One region of the Variovorax endophyticus genome, then DNA from elsewhere that is predicted to be linked to it. Evidence: predicted binding sites of a transcription regulator. Region 1 holds the regulator's gene; each other region holds the start of a gene.
What was found. The regulator LexA, encoded in region 1, represses DNA repair genes until DNA is damaged. The targets are predictions, from matches to a motif close to ACTGTATNNNNATACAGT.
Positions count from the first base shown of each region.

Region 2: KV106_RS17865 (putative DNA modification/repair radical SAM protein) is a predicted target of LexA. The motif match lies at 1,482-1,499, and genes of this name have one in related genera.
Region 3: KV106_RS11805 (PA0069 family radical SAM protein) is a predicted target of LexA. The motif match lies at 1,642-1,659, and genes of this name have one in related genera.
Region 4: recA (recombinase RecA) is a predicted target of LexA. The motif match lies at 1,262-1,279, and genes of this name have one in related genera.

Region 1 is NZ_JAHUTH010000008.1:297,958-300,883, forward strand. It holds gene KV106_RS13400 (D-2-hydroxyacid dehydrogenase family protein) at 1-610, opposite strand, end outside; gene KV106_RS13405 (hypothetical protein) at 795-1,178, opposite strand; gene lexA (transcriptional repressor LexA) at 1,356-2,030, opposite strand; gene KV106_RS13415 (asparaginase) at 2,103-2,926, shown strand, end outside.
Region 2 is NZ_JAHUTH010000012.1:186,637-189,562, reverse strand. It holds gene KV106_RS17875 (amidohydrolase family protein) at 1-734, shown strand, start outside; gene ligK (4-carboxy-4-hydroxy-2-oxoadipate aldolase/oxaloacetate decarboxylase) at 727-1,410, shown strand; gene KV106_RS17865 (putative DNA modification/repair radical SAM protein) at 1,515-2,768, shown strand; gene KV106_RS17860 (UdgX family uracil-DNA binding protein) at 2,780-2,926, shown strand, end outside.
Region 3 is NZ_JAHUTH010000007.1:235,781-238,706, reverse strand. It holds gene KV106_RS11810 (efflux transporter outer membrane subunit) at 1-568, shown strand, start outside; gene KV106_RS11805 (PA0069 family radical SAM protein) at 519-1,616, opposite strand; gene KV106_RS11800 (GbsR/MarR family transcriptional regulator) at 1,739-2,320, shown strand; gene KV106_RS11795 (thiol-disulfide oxidoreductase DCC family protein) at 2,384-2,815, shown strand; gene KV106_RS11790 (SAM-dependent methyltransferase) at 2,851-2,926, shown strand, end outside.
Region 4 is NZ_JAHUTH010000005.1:82,682-85,607, reverse strand. It holds gene recX (recombination regulator RecX) at 1-86, opposite strand, end outside; gene recA (recombinase RecA) at 154-1,215, opposite strand; gene KV106_RS08355 (MarR family winged helix-turn-helix transcriptional regulator) at 1,362-1,847, shown strand; gene KV106_RS08350 (response regulator) at 1,921-2,592, shown strand; gene KV106_RS08345 (sensor histidine kinase) at 2,630-2,926, shown strand, end outside.

The sequences.
Region 1 (2,926 bases):
GGCGGCTCTGCGCCACCTGGAAGCCGTCGGAGCGTGCCTTGGTGCAGCTCGCCTCGCGGCCCCAGATCACCACCTGCATGCCGAAGGCCTGCCCATAGCGCGCGACGAGCTGGCCGATGCGGCCATAGCCCCAGACGCAGAGCGTCTTGCCCTTGAGCACCGAGCCGAGGCCGAAATTGGGCGGCATCGAGGCCGACTTGAGCCCCGACTGCTGCCAGGCGCCATGCTTGAGGTTGCTGATGTACTGCGGCAGCCGGCGCATGGCCGACATGATCAGCGCCCAGGTCAGTTCGGCCGGCGCCTGCGGCGAGCCCGAACCCTCGGCCACGGCCACGCCGCGCTCGGTGCAGGCGGCCACGTCGATGTGGCTGCTGATGCGGCCCGTCTGCGAGATCAGCTTGAGCTTGGGGAGTTTCTCGATCAGCTGGCGCGAGATCTGGGAGCGCTCGCGGATCAGGACGATCACGTCGGCGTCCTTGAGGCGCACCGAGAGTTGGCCGATGCCCTTGACGGTGTTGGTGTAGACCTTGGCTGCGTAGGCATCGAGCTTCGAAGCACAGTGCAGCTTGCGCACCGCATCCTGGTAATCGTCGAGGATCACAATATTCATGGCATGCCATTGTGCCTCGCAGCATGGAATCGGCGCGCCGTAGAACGTTTGGATACGGCCCTGCCGCCCTCGAGGGGCGAAAACGGGGCGAAGACCGGAGAAGCGGCTCGAAGGCCGGGCAAAGGGCGAGGTTGCCTATGGACCCGGCCCCGAGGCGGCGCGCGAGACGCGCCGAAGGACGCTTTCAGTGCAGGTGCGCGGGGCGGGCCGCCCCGGCGGGTGCTTCGAGCGCTTCGAGCGCGGCGAGGCGATCGAGCTCGGCGCACACGTCGGCCATCCGGCCCGAGATCACCACCCGGTTGCTGTTGCGCGCGCCGCCCTGCTGGCGATCGACGAGACGAACCACCCGCAGCGGACGCGAGGGCGCCTGCGCCACGGGCGTGGCCGGGAATGCGTTCGGGGCGCCATCGCCACGAGCCGCGCGCGACGGCCGTACCGACACGTAGCGCAGCTCGCTGGCGCACAGGCTCTCATCGTTGCGGCGCGCGGGGCGGGCGGGCAGCCAGCGGTTCGCGAGCGATTGCAGCGGCATCCAAAGATCGACGAAGGTGAGGAGGGCGATTCCCATGTGAACTCCAAGAAGGTTTGAGGTTGAACACAGGCAGGATTCGTTGTCATCGGGCGCAGCAGGGTGATGGCGACCAAGCGCCATACGCCCGCCACCTGCGGCGACCGGATGGGGGATGCGGGATGCGGATCCGCGAAGCGGCTCGGCGATGCAGACCGCCGGGCCGGCTCGGCGGGGCTACATCAGCATGGTGTTTCGGATCAGGCCGACCGCGAGGCCTTCGATTTCGAAGGGTTCGCCGGGTTGGACCACGATGGTCGGGTAGTCGGGATTCTCGGCGTGCAGCTCGATCACCTGCTTGTTGCGCTTGAGGCGCTTGACGGTCACCTCGTCGCCGAGGCGCGCCACCACGATCTGGCCGTTGCGCGCTTCCTTGGTGGCCTGCACGGCGAGCAGGTCGCCGTCCATGATGCCGGCGTCGCGCATCGACATGCCGCGCACCTTGAGCAGGTAGTCGGGCTGGCGCTGGAACAGCGTGTTCTCGACGTAGTAGGTCTGGTCGACGTGCTCCTGCGCGAGGATCGGCGAACCGGCGGCGACGCGGCCGATGAGCGGCAATGCGAGCTGAGCCATGCCGGGCAGCGAGAGCGAGAACTGGCTGTTGCGCGACTCGGCCAGCGAGCGCAGCGCATCGCCCTTCAGGCGGATGCCGCGCGAGGTGCCGCTCACGAGTTCGATGACGCCCTTGCGGGCCAGCGCCTGCAGGTGTTCCTCGGCCGCGTTGGCGGAGCGAAAGCCCAGCTCGCTCGCGATTTCGGCACGGGTGGGCGGCGCCCCGGTGCGGGCAATGGCGCTCTGGATCAGATCGAGGATCTGCTGCTGGCGGGCGGTAAGCTTCACGGCGAACTGCATGGTGGTTCCTTGCGGCACTGGCTGAACATCCAGTACCTGTATTTTTAACCAGTTTTTCAAAGTTGGCAAGCGATGGCGACTTCTTCCCCCTCGAATCCGCGGCGCGTGGTGGTGCTCGGCACCGGCGGCACCATCTCGGGCCGCGCGGCGAACAGCGGCGACAACATCGGCTACACCGCTGGCGAGGTGGGCGTGGCCGACCTGCTCGGCGGCATCGAGGCGCCCGCTGGCGTGACGCTGGCGGCGGAGCAGGTGGCGCAGGTCGACAGCAAGGACATGTCCTTCGCGATCTGGCGCGCGCTGGCGCTGCGCTGCGCCCACTGGCTGGCGCAGCCCGACGTGGCCGGCGTGGTGATCACCCATGGCACCGACACGCTCGAGGAGACCGCCTTCTTCCTCCAGTCGGTGCTGGCGCCGCGCAAGCCCATCGTGCTGACCTGCGCCATGCGCCCGGCCTCCGCGCTGTCGCCCGACGGCCCGCAGAACGTGCGCGACGCGATCGCCGTGGCCGCGACGCCGGATGCGCAGGGCGTGACCGCGGTCTGCGCGGGCACGGTGCTCGGTGCCTTCGACGTGCAGAAGGTGCACACCTACCGGCTCGATGCCTTCGACGCGGGCGACGCGGGGCCGGTGGGCTACGTGGAGGAGGGCGAGGTGCGGCGCGTGCGCGACTGGCCGGCTTCGGAAACGGGCGCGGCCTTCGGTCGTCTTCCCGAGGACGAAGCCGCATGGCCGCGCGTGGAGATCGTGATGAGCCACGCGGGCGCGAGCGGTGCGGTGATCCGTGCCTTGCGCGCCGACGACGCCGCCATCTCGCCGCTGCGCGGCCTCGTGCTGGCGACCACCGGCAACGGCACGCTGCACCATGCGCTCGAGGCGGCCGCACTCGAGGCGCA
Region 2 (2,926 bases), on a different contig from region 1:
TGCCGCAGTCGCCGGGCGTGCCGGTCGCCTCGTGCGTCGCCGAGCTCGAGCGCTGCGTGCGCGACTACGGCTTCGTCGGCGTCAACCTCAACCCCGATCCCTCGGGCGGCTTCTGGAACAGCCCGCCGCTGACCGACCGCCACTGGTATCCGCTCTACGAGAAGATGGTCGAGCTCGACGTGCCGGCCATGATCCATGTGAGCACCAGCTGCAACGCCTGCTTCCACACCACGGGCGCGCACTACCTCAATGCCGACACCACGGCCGTGATGCAGTGCATCGAGGGCGACCTGTTCGCGGATTTCCCGACCCTGCGCTTCGTGATCCCGCACGGCGGCGGTGCCGCGCCCTACCACTGGGGGCGCTTTCGCGGGCTGGCCCAGGCGATGAAGAAGCCGCCGCTCGCGCAGCACCTGCTGAAGAACCTGTTCTTCGACACCTGCGTCTACCACCAGCCGGGCATCGACCTGCTCGCGCGCGTGATCCCGGTCGAGAACATCCTGTTCGCCTCCGAGATGATCGGCGCCGTGCGCGGCATCGATCCCGAGACCGGCCACGCCTACGACGACACGCGGCGCTACATCGAGGCCGCCGCATTGAGCGCCGGCGAGCGCGCGCAGGTCTACGAAGGCAATGCGCGCCGCGTCTTTCCGCGGCTCGATGCGCAACTGAACGCGCGCGGCCGGCTGTTCGATCCCCAATCTCATTCCTCGCAAGGAGCCCGCCATGCATGAACTCGGCGTCGTCCATCGCCACATCGAACGCGCCGACGCGAAGGTCGTCGACGCCCTCGCGGCGCTGGGCTCGGCCACGGTGCACGAGGCCATGGGCCGGGTCGGCCTGCTCGCGCCGTACATGCGGCCGATCTACTCGGGCGCGCAGGTCAGCGGCAGCGCTGTCACCGTGCTGCTGCATCCGGGCGACAACTGGATGCTGCACGTCGCGGCCGAGCAGATCCGCCCCGGCGACATCGTGGTGGCGGCCGTCACCGCGCCGAGCAGCGACGGCTTCTTCGGCGACTTGCTGGCCACCAGCTTCCAGGCCCGCGGCGCGCGCGCGCTGGTGATCGACGGCGGCGTGCGCGACGTGCGCACCTTGCAGCAGATGGACTTTCCGGTCTGGAGCAAGGCCATCAGCAGCAAGGGCTGCGTGAAGGCCACGCTGGGCTCGGTCAACATCCCGGTGGTCTGCGCCGGCATGTCGGTGCAGCCTGGCGATGCGATCGTGGCCGACGACGACGGCGTGGTCTGCGTGCCGCGCGCGATGGCCGCGGCCACGCTCGAGAAGGCGCGCCAGCGCGAGGCGCTGGAGACGTCGAAGCGCGAGAAGCTCGCGAGCGGCGTGCTCGGGCTCGACATGTACGACATGCGGCCGGCGCTGGCGGCGGCGGGGCTGCGCTACATCGACTGAAAGGGCGCGGCGGGCAATGCCCGACCCGCGCGCATGGCCGCAGGGCCATCGGGGCGACGGGACGGTTAACATCTGTATAAACGTACAGTATTTTCCGCCCGCCCATGGACCTCCAGCACAAGCTCGCCATCCTGGCCGATGCCGCCAAGTACGACGCCTCCTGCGCGTCGAGCGGCTCGCAGCCGCGCGACTCGGTGGGCGGGCGCGGCATCGGCTCGACCGAGGGCATGGGCATCTGCCACAGCTATGCGCCCGACGGCCGCTGCATCTCGCTGCTCAAGGTGCTGCTGACCAACCACTGCCAGTACGACTGCCTCTACTGCGTGAACCGCGCCTCGAGCAACGTGCCGCGCGCGCGTTTCCGCGCCGACGAGGTGGTGCAGCTCACGCTCGACTTCTACCGCCGCAACTGCATCGAGGGGCTGTTCCTCTCGAGCGGCATCGTCAAGTCGCCCGACCACACGATGGAGCAGGTGGTCGAGGTCGCGCGCTCGCTGCGCGAGGACCACGACTTCCGCGGCTACATCCACCTCAAGACCATTCCCGATGCCAGCGACGAGCTGATCGCGCGCGCCGGCCGCTATGCCGACCGGCTCAGCATCAACGTCGAGATGCCGACCACCGAGGGCCTGCGCTCGCTGGCGCCCGAGAAGGACGAGAGCGCGATCCGCCGCTCGATGGCGCGGCTGCGCTTGCAGATCGACGACACGCGCGAGGAGGCGCGCCGCGTGGTGCCGATCCGCGCGCTGCCGGGCGCGGCGCCCGTGGCCGCCAAGCCGCCGCCGTTCGCGCCCGCGGGCCAGAGCACGCAGATGATCGTGGGCGCCGACGCCACCGACGACCGCGCCATCCTCGCGACCAGCGCCACGCTCTACGGCGCCTACCGGCTGCGCCGCGTCTACTACTCGGCCTTCAGCCCGATCCCCGACGCGGCGCGCGCGCTGCCGCTGGCCGCGCCGCCGCTGCTGCGCGAGCACCGGCTCTACCAGGCCGACTGGCTGATGCGCTTCTACGGCTTCGAGCACGGCGAGATCGTGGCCGAGCGCGACGGCCTGCTGCGGCTCGACGTCGATCCCAAGATGGCCTGGGCGCTCGCGCATGCGGAGCGCTTCCCGGTCGACCTCAACCATGCGCCGCGCGAGCTGCTGCTGCGCGTGCCGGGCCTGGGCGTGAAGGCGGTCGATCGGCTGCTGCAGGCCAGGCGCGTGCGCCGCGTGCGCGCCGACGACCTGCGGCGGCTGCACGTGCCCGCGCGCAAGGTGCTGCCCTTCGTGGTGGCCGATGGACACCGGCCCGCGGCCGGGGCGATGGCTGCTTCGGCGCGCGCCGAGCCCGCGCGGCAGGCCTCGCTGTTCTGAGCGCCATCGCCATGCAGGTGCGGCTCGACGACGCGGTCGACCTCGACGGTTTCCGGCGCCGCGCGCGGCAGCTGCTGGCCGATGGCGTGCCGCCCGAGCAGGTCGAGTGGGGCGTGGCACGGCCCGATGGCGGAGAGGGCCTGTTCGGCGATGCGCCC
Region 3 (2,926 bases), on a different contig from region 1:
CGGCGTGGCGACCGCGGCCTTCTATCCGAGCATCCTGATCGCGCCCACGGTCGGCGTCGACAGCCGGTTGATCGAGTCGCTGTTCGATGCGCCCAGCCTTCTGTGGTCGGTCGGCGTGTCGGCCACGCAGGTGCTGTTCGACGGCGGCCGCGTGCGCGCGGGCGTGGACTTCGCGAAGGCCGGCTATGACGCCACCGTCGGCAACTACCGCCGCGTGGTGCTGACCGCGATGCAGGAGGTGCAGGACGGCATCGACGGCCTCGCGGCGCTCGAGCGCGCGACCGCCCAGGCGCAGTCGGCCGTGGCCGCCGCGCGGCGCGTGCTCGACATGGCCAACAGCCGCTACGAGGGCGGTGCCTCGACCTACCTCGACGTGATCACCGCGCAGCAGTCGCTGTTGACGGTGGAACGCCAGGCCGCACAGCTGCAGGGGCAGCGCCTGCTGACCTCGGTGTTCCTCGTGAAGGCGCTGGGCGGCGACTGGTGCGGAGACAGCGGCGCGGACGCCGCGCTCGCCGCTAGAACAGGCTGCCCTGCCCCGGCGCGCCAGGTGGCCGAAAAGCGCTGAGGTCGAGCGCGATGCGCTCGCGGTTGAAGCCGATGCGCGCGGTCGCCTTCTCGAAGCGCTGGCGCAGCAGGTCGGCCCACAGGCCGGTGCCCTTCATGCGCGTGGCGAAGTCGGCGTCGTAGTCCTTGCCGCCGCGCACGTCGTGGATGCGCGCCATGATGCGGTCCGCGCGCTGCGGGTAGTGCAGCGCCAGCCACTGCTTGAACAGCGGCGCCACCTCCCAGGGCAGCCGGATCATGGTGTAGAACGCGCTGCGCGCGCCCGCCTCCCAGGCCGCCTCGAGCACCTGCTCCATGTCCTCGGTCACGAACGGAATCTGCGGCGCCACGCTCACGCCCACCGGCACGCCGGCCTCGGCCAGCGTGCGGATGGTGCGCAGCCGCCGGTGCGGCGCCGCGGCGCGCGGCTCGAGCTTGCGCGCGAGTTCGCCGTCGAGCGTGGTCACGGTCACGTACACCGCCGCCAGGCCGCGCGCGGCGGCCGGCGCGATCAGGTCGAGGTCGCGTTCGATCGCGCTGGACTTGGTCACCAGCCCGAAGGGGTGGTTGACCTCCGACAGCAGCTCGATCAGCGAGCGCGTGATGCGCAGCTCGCGCTCGATCGGCTGGTAGCAGTCGGTGGCCGTGCCGATCGCGATGTGGCTGGGCCGATAGCTCTTGCGGCCCAGCTCGCGGCGCAGCACCTCGACCAGGTTGCGCTTGGCGATCAGCTTGGTCTCGAAGTCCAGCCCCGGCGACAGGTTGAGGTAGCTGTGCGTGGGCCGCGCGAAACAGTAGATGCAGCCGTGCTCGCAGCCGCGGTAGGGGTTGATCGAGCGGTCGAAGTAGATGTCGGGCGAGTCGTTCTCGTTCATGGCCGACTTCACGTCCTCGAAGCGCACCTCGGTGGCCAGCGGCTCGAGCTCGTCGGCCTCGGCGGCGTTCTCCTCGAGCGTGCCCCAGCCGTCGTCGAAGGCATCGCGCTCGTCCTTCGAGAAGCGGTGCGCGAGCCGCGTGGCGGCGCCGCGGCCCTTGATGGCATGGATGGGGATGTGGGCGGCGGGTGGCATGGCGCGACTCCTTCGCGATCTCGATACTGTTTAAACATACAGTATTTCACCATTCGCTCAGCCTTTGGCAATTTTTTAATTTCTTTCTTGACAGAAATTTCGGAAGTCCTAGACTCCAGCGCATGGAACTCACCGACATCCAACGCAAGTTCGTCCTCCACTGGGGCGAGATGGGCTCCATGTGGGGCGTCAACCGCACCGTCTCGCAGATCCATGCGCTGCTGTTCGTGCACGGCAAGCCGATCCATGCCGAGGAGCTGTCCGACACCCTGGGCGTGGCGCGCTCCAACGTGAGCAACAGCCTGAAGGAACTGCAGGCCTGGAACCTGGTGCGCGTCACCCACATGCTGGGCGACCGGCGCGACTACTTCGAGACCAGCGTCGACGTCTGGGAGCTGTTCCGCACCGTGGTGCGCGAGCGCAAGGAACGCGAGTTCGACCCCACCATCCGCATGCTGCGCGAGATCGTCGCGAGCCCCGACTTCCAGAAGGAATCGGCCGATGCGCAGGACCGCATCCGCTCCACCATGGACCTGATGGCCAAGCTCGCCACCTGGGCCGACGAGATGCTGCGGCTGTCGCCCGGCACGCTCGACAAGGTGCTGACGCTGGGCGCGAGCGTGCAGAAGTTCGTCCGAGGCGACGCGCCCGCCGCCGGCAAGGACGATCCCGACGCTCACCACGCGAGCCTGCCGATGATCTGAGGCCGGCTCTTTTTTTGCCCATTTATTTCTGTTTTGACAGAAATATCGAGAACGAAGAACACCATGTCCCGCTCCACCGCCATCGCCTACCCGCTGACCGTCTACTACGACGCCACCTGCCGCCTGTGCAGCGCCGAAATGGGCGCGATGAAGGCGCGCGACGCGGTCGCGCGGCTCGTTCTGGTCGACTGCTCTCCGCCGGATTTCGAGGCCGGCCCGGCGCCGCGCGAGGCCCTGATGACCGCGATCCACGTGGTCGATGCGGCCGGCCGCGTGCAGGTCGGCGTGCACGCGATCCGCGCCTGCCGCGAGGCGGTCGGCCTGCCCAGCGGCGGCGCCCTGCTCGACCTGCCGCTGGTCGCGCCGCTGGCCGATCGCGCCTATGCCGCGCTGGCGCGCAACCGCCAGCGCCTGCCCGGCTGGTTCGTGACCCTGCTCGCCGGCCCGGCCGCGAAGGCCTCGCGCACTTGCGCCGACGGCCAGTGCCGGCTCTGACACCCGCACCGCCTTCCCCACGAGGAGTTCATCGCATGCCCAGCGTCTTCCAGCCCGATTTCCGCCTGCCGCACGCCGCCGATGCCTCGGCCCCGGTCAGCCGTGCCGACA
Region 4 (2,926 bases), on a different contig from region 1:
TTGCGCTCGAGCTCGCCACGGGAATGCTCGCGCTGGCTCAGCAGACGCAGCGCGCGGCCTTTCAGGGAAGGAGCATCGAATGCCATCGGAAATGCAGGGGCGGAAAAGGAAAGCGGGGCGGCCGCAGGCGCCCCGCTCGCAGGCATCGGCCGGTTATTCGGCCGCGCCGGCCGCGTCCGCCGCCAGCAGCGGGATGCCCAGCGACTCGCGCACCTTGTTCTCGATCTCGCGCGACAGCTCGGGGTTCTCGCGCAGGAACTCGCGCGCGTTGTCGCGGCCCTGGCCGATCTTCTCGCCGTTGTAGGCGTACCAGGCGCCCGACTTGTCGATGATCTTGGCGGTCACGCCCATGTCGATGATCTCGCCCTCGCGGCTGATGCCCTCGCCGAACAGGATGTCGAACTCGGCCGTCTTGAACGGCGGCGAGACCTTGTTCTTCACCACCTTGACCTTGGTTTCGTTGCCGATGGCCTCGTCGCCCTTCTTGATGGTGCCGATGCGGCGGATGTCCAGGCGCACCGAGGCGTAGAACTTCAGCGCGTTGCCGCCGGTGGTGGTTTCGGGCGAACCGAACATCACGCCGATCTTCATGCGGATCTGGTTGATGAAGATGACCATGCAGTTGGTCTTCTTGATCGTGGCCGTGAGCTTGCGCAGCGCCTGGCTCATCAGGCGGGCCTGCAGGCCGGGCAGCGAGTCGCCCATCTCGCCTTCGATTTCGGCCTTGGGCGTGAGCGCGGCGACCGAGTCGACCACGATCAGGTCGACGGCGCCCGAGCGCACCAGCGAGTCGACGATCTCGAGCGCCTGCTCGCCGGTGTCGGGTTGGCTGATCAGCAGGTCGGACAGGTTCACGCCGAGCTTCTGGGCGTACTGCACGTCGAGCGCGTGCTCGGCGTCGACGAAGGCGCAGGTGCCGGCCTGCTTCTGCATGGCGGCGATGACCTGCAGCGTGAGCGTGGTCTTGCCCGAGGATTCAGGACCGTAGATCTCGACCACCCGGCCGCGCGGCAGGCCGCCGACGCCCAGGGCGATGTCGAGGCCCAGCGAGCCGGTGGAGACCACCTGGATGTCCTCGAGCGCCTCGCCTTCGCCGAGCCGCATGATCGTGCCCTTGCCGAACTGCTTCTCGATCTGGGCCAGCGCGGCCTGGAGGGCCTTGGCCTTTTCGCTGTTGGCGCCTGCGATGCTCGAGCCCTTGACGACTGCGTCCATGTGAAAAACTCCTTGAAGATCAACGGGTTGTGTATTGCCGGATCCATCTGCTTTTAATTACAGCCTGGATGCTTGAACAGTAGTGTAGGGGCAGATGGATTCGAGTAAACCCATTTTTTGGTCAGTTTGCTTTACCATTTGACGCCGTGAGCGACACCCCTTTTCCCCTCGACCCCGATGCCTGGCGCCAGACCCACCTGGGCCGGCTGCTCGGCCACGCGATGCGGCGCTTCGACGAGCGCGTGCTCGCGCTGATGGCGCACGACGTCGACGTGCCGCTCGCGCTGTCGAACCTGGCGGCGCGCGCGCAGGTCAGCGCGGCCCACGTCCACATCACGCGCCACCTCGCGCGCGAGGGCTCGCGCCTGACCGAGCTCGCCGAGCGCGCCGGCATGACCAAGCAGGCCATGGGCGCGCTGGTCGACCAGTGCGAGGCCTGGGGGCTGGTCACGCGCGGGCCCGATCCGCTCGATGCGCGCGCGCGGCGCGTGCTGTTCACGGCCGACGGCCTGGCCTGGCTCGAGGCCTTCCGCCAGGCGGTGACGCAGGCCGAGCGCGAGTTCCGCGCCAGCGTGGGCGACGAGGTCGCCACCGTGGTAACCATCGGTCTGGAAGCCTATACGGCGGGCTAGACTCCCTGCCGAGCGGAGACAACGAACGTGCAACGGCGCCGCCCCGCGGCGCGAACCGGGCTGGAGGTGGGCTATGCGGATTCTGATTGCCGAGGACGACCAGGTGCTGGCCGACGCCCTGCTGCGCAGCCTGCGCACCTCGGGCGCCGCGGTCGACCACGTGGCCAACGGCTCCGAGGCCGACACCGCGCTCATGACCCACAGCGAGTTCGACCTGCTGATCCTCGACCTCGGCCTGCCGAGCCTGCACGGCATCGAGATCCTCAAGCGCCTGCGCGCGCGCGGCTCGCAGCTGCCGGTGCTGGTGCTGACGGCGGCCGACAGCGTGGAGGAGCGCGTCAAGGGCCTGGACAACGGCGCCGACGACTACATGGCCAAGCCCTTCAGCCTGCAGGAGCTCGAGGCGCGCGTGCGCGCCCTCACGCGCCGCGGCATGGGCACCACCAGCAACGCGATCAAGCACGGCCCGCTGGTCTACGACCAGGCCGGCCGCGTCGCCACGCTCGACGGCAAGATGGTCGAGCTGTCGGCGCGCGAGCTGGGCCTGCTCGAGGTGCTGCTGCAGCGCGCGGGCCGGCTGGTCAGCAAGGACCAGCTGGTGGAGCGGCTGTGCGAATGGGGCGAGGAGGTGAGCCTCAACGCGATCGAGGTCTACATCCACCGCCTGCGCAAGAAGATCGAGAAGGGCCCGGTGCGCATCGCCACGGTGCGCGGGCTCGGCTACTGCCTCGAAAAGATCCAGTGACGCCCGCGCGGCCGCCAGGCGCGGCGGGTCCGGCCCCATGAAACTCTTCCAGCGCGCGCAGCGCTCCCTGTTCGGCGAGATCCTCGACTGGATGCTCACGCCGCTGCTGCTGCTGGTGCCGGTCAGCATCGGCGTGACCTGGCTGGTGGCGCAGGGCATCGCCAACGCGCCCTTCGACCGCGCGCTCGAGCACAACGTCGAGACGCTGGCGCGCATGGTCACGACGCAGAAGGGCGGCCCGCGCTTCGAACTGCCGCAGTCGGCGCGCGAGATCCTGCGCGGCGACGATGCCGACCGCGTGTACTACCAGGTGCTCGACAGCCACGGCGCGCTG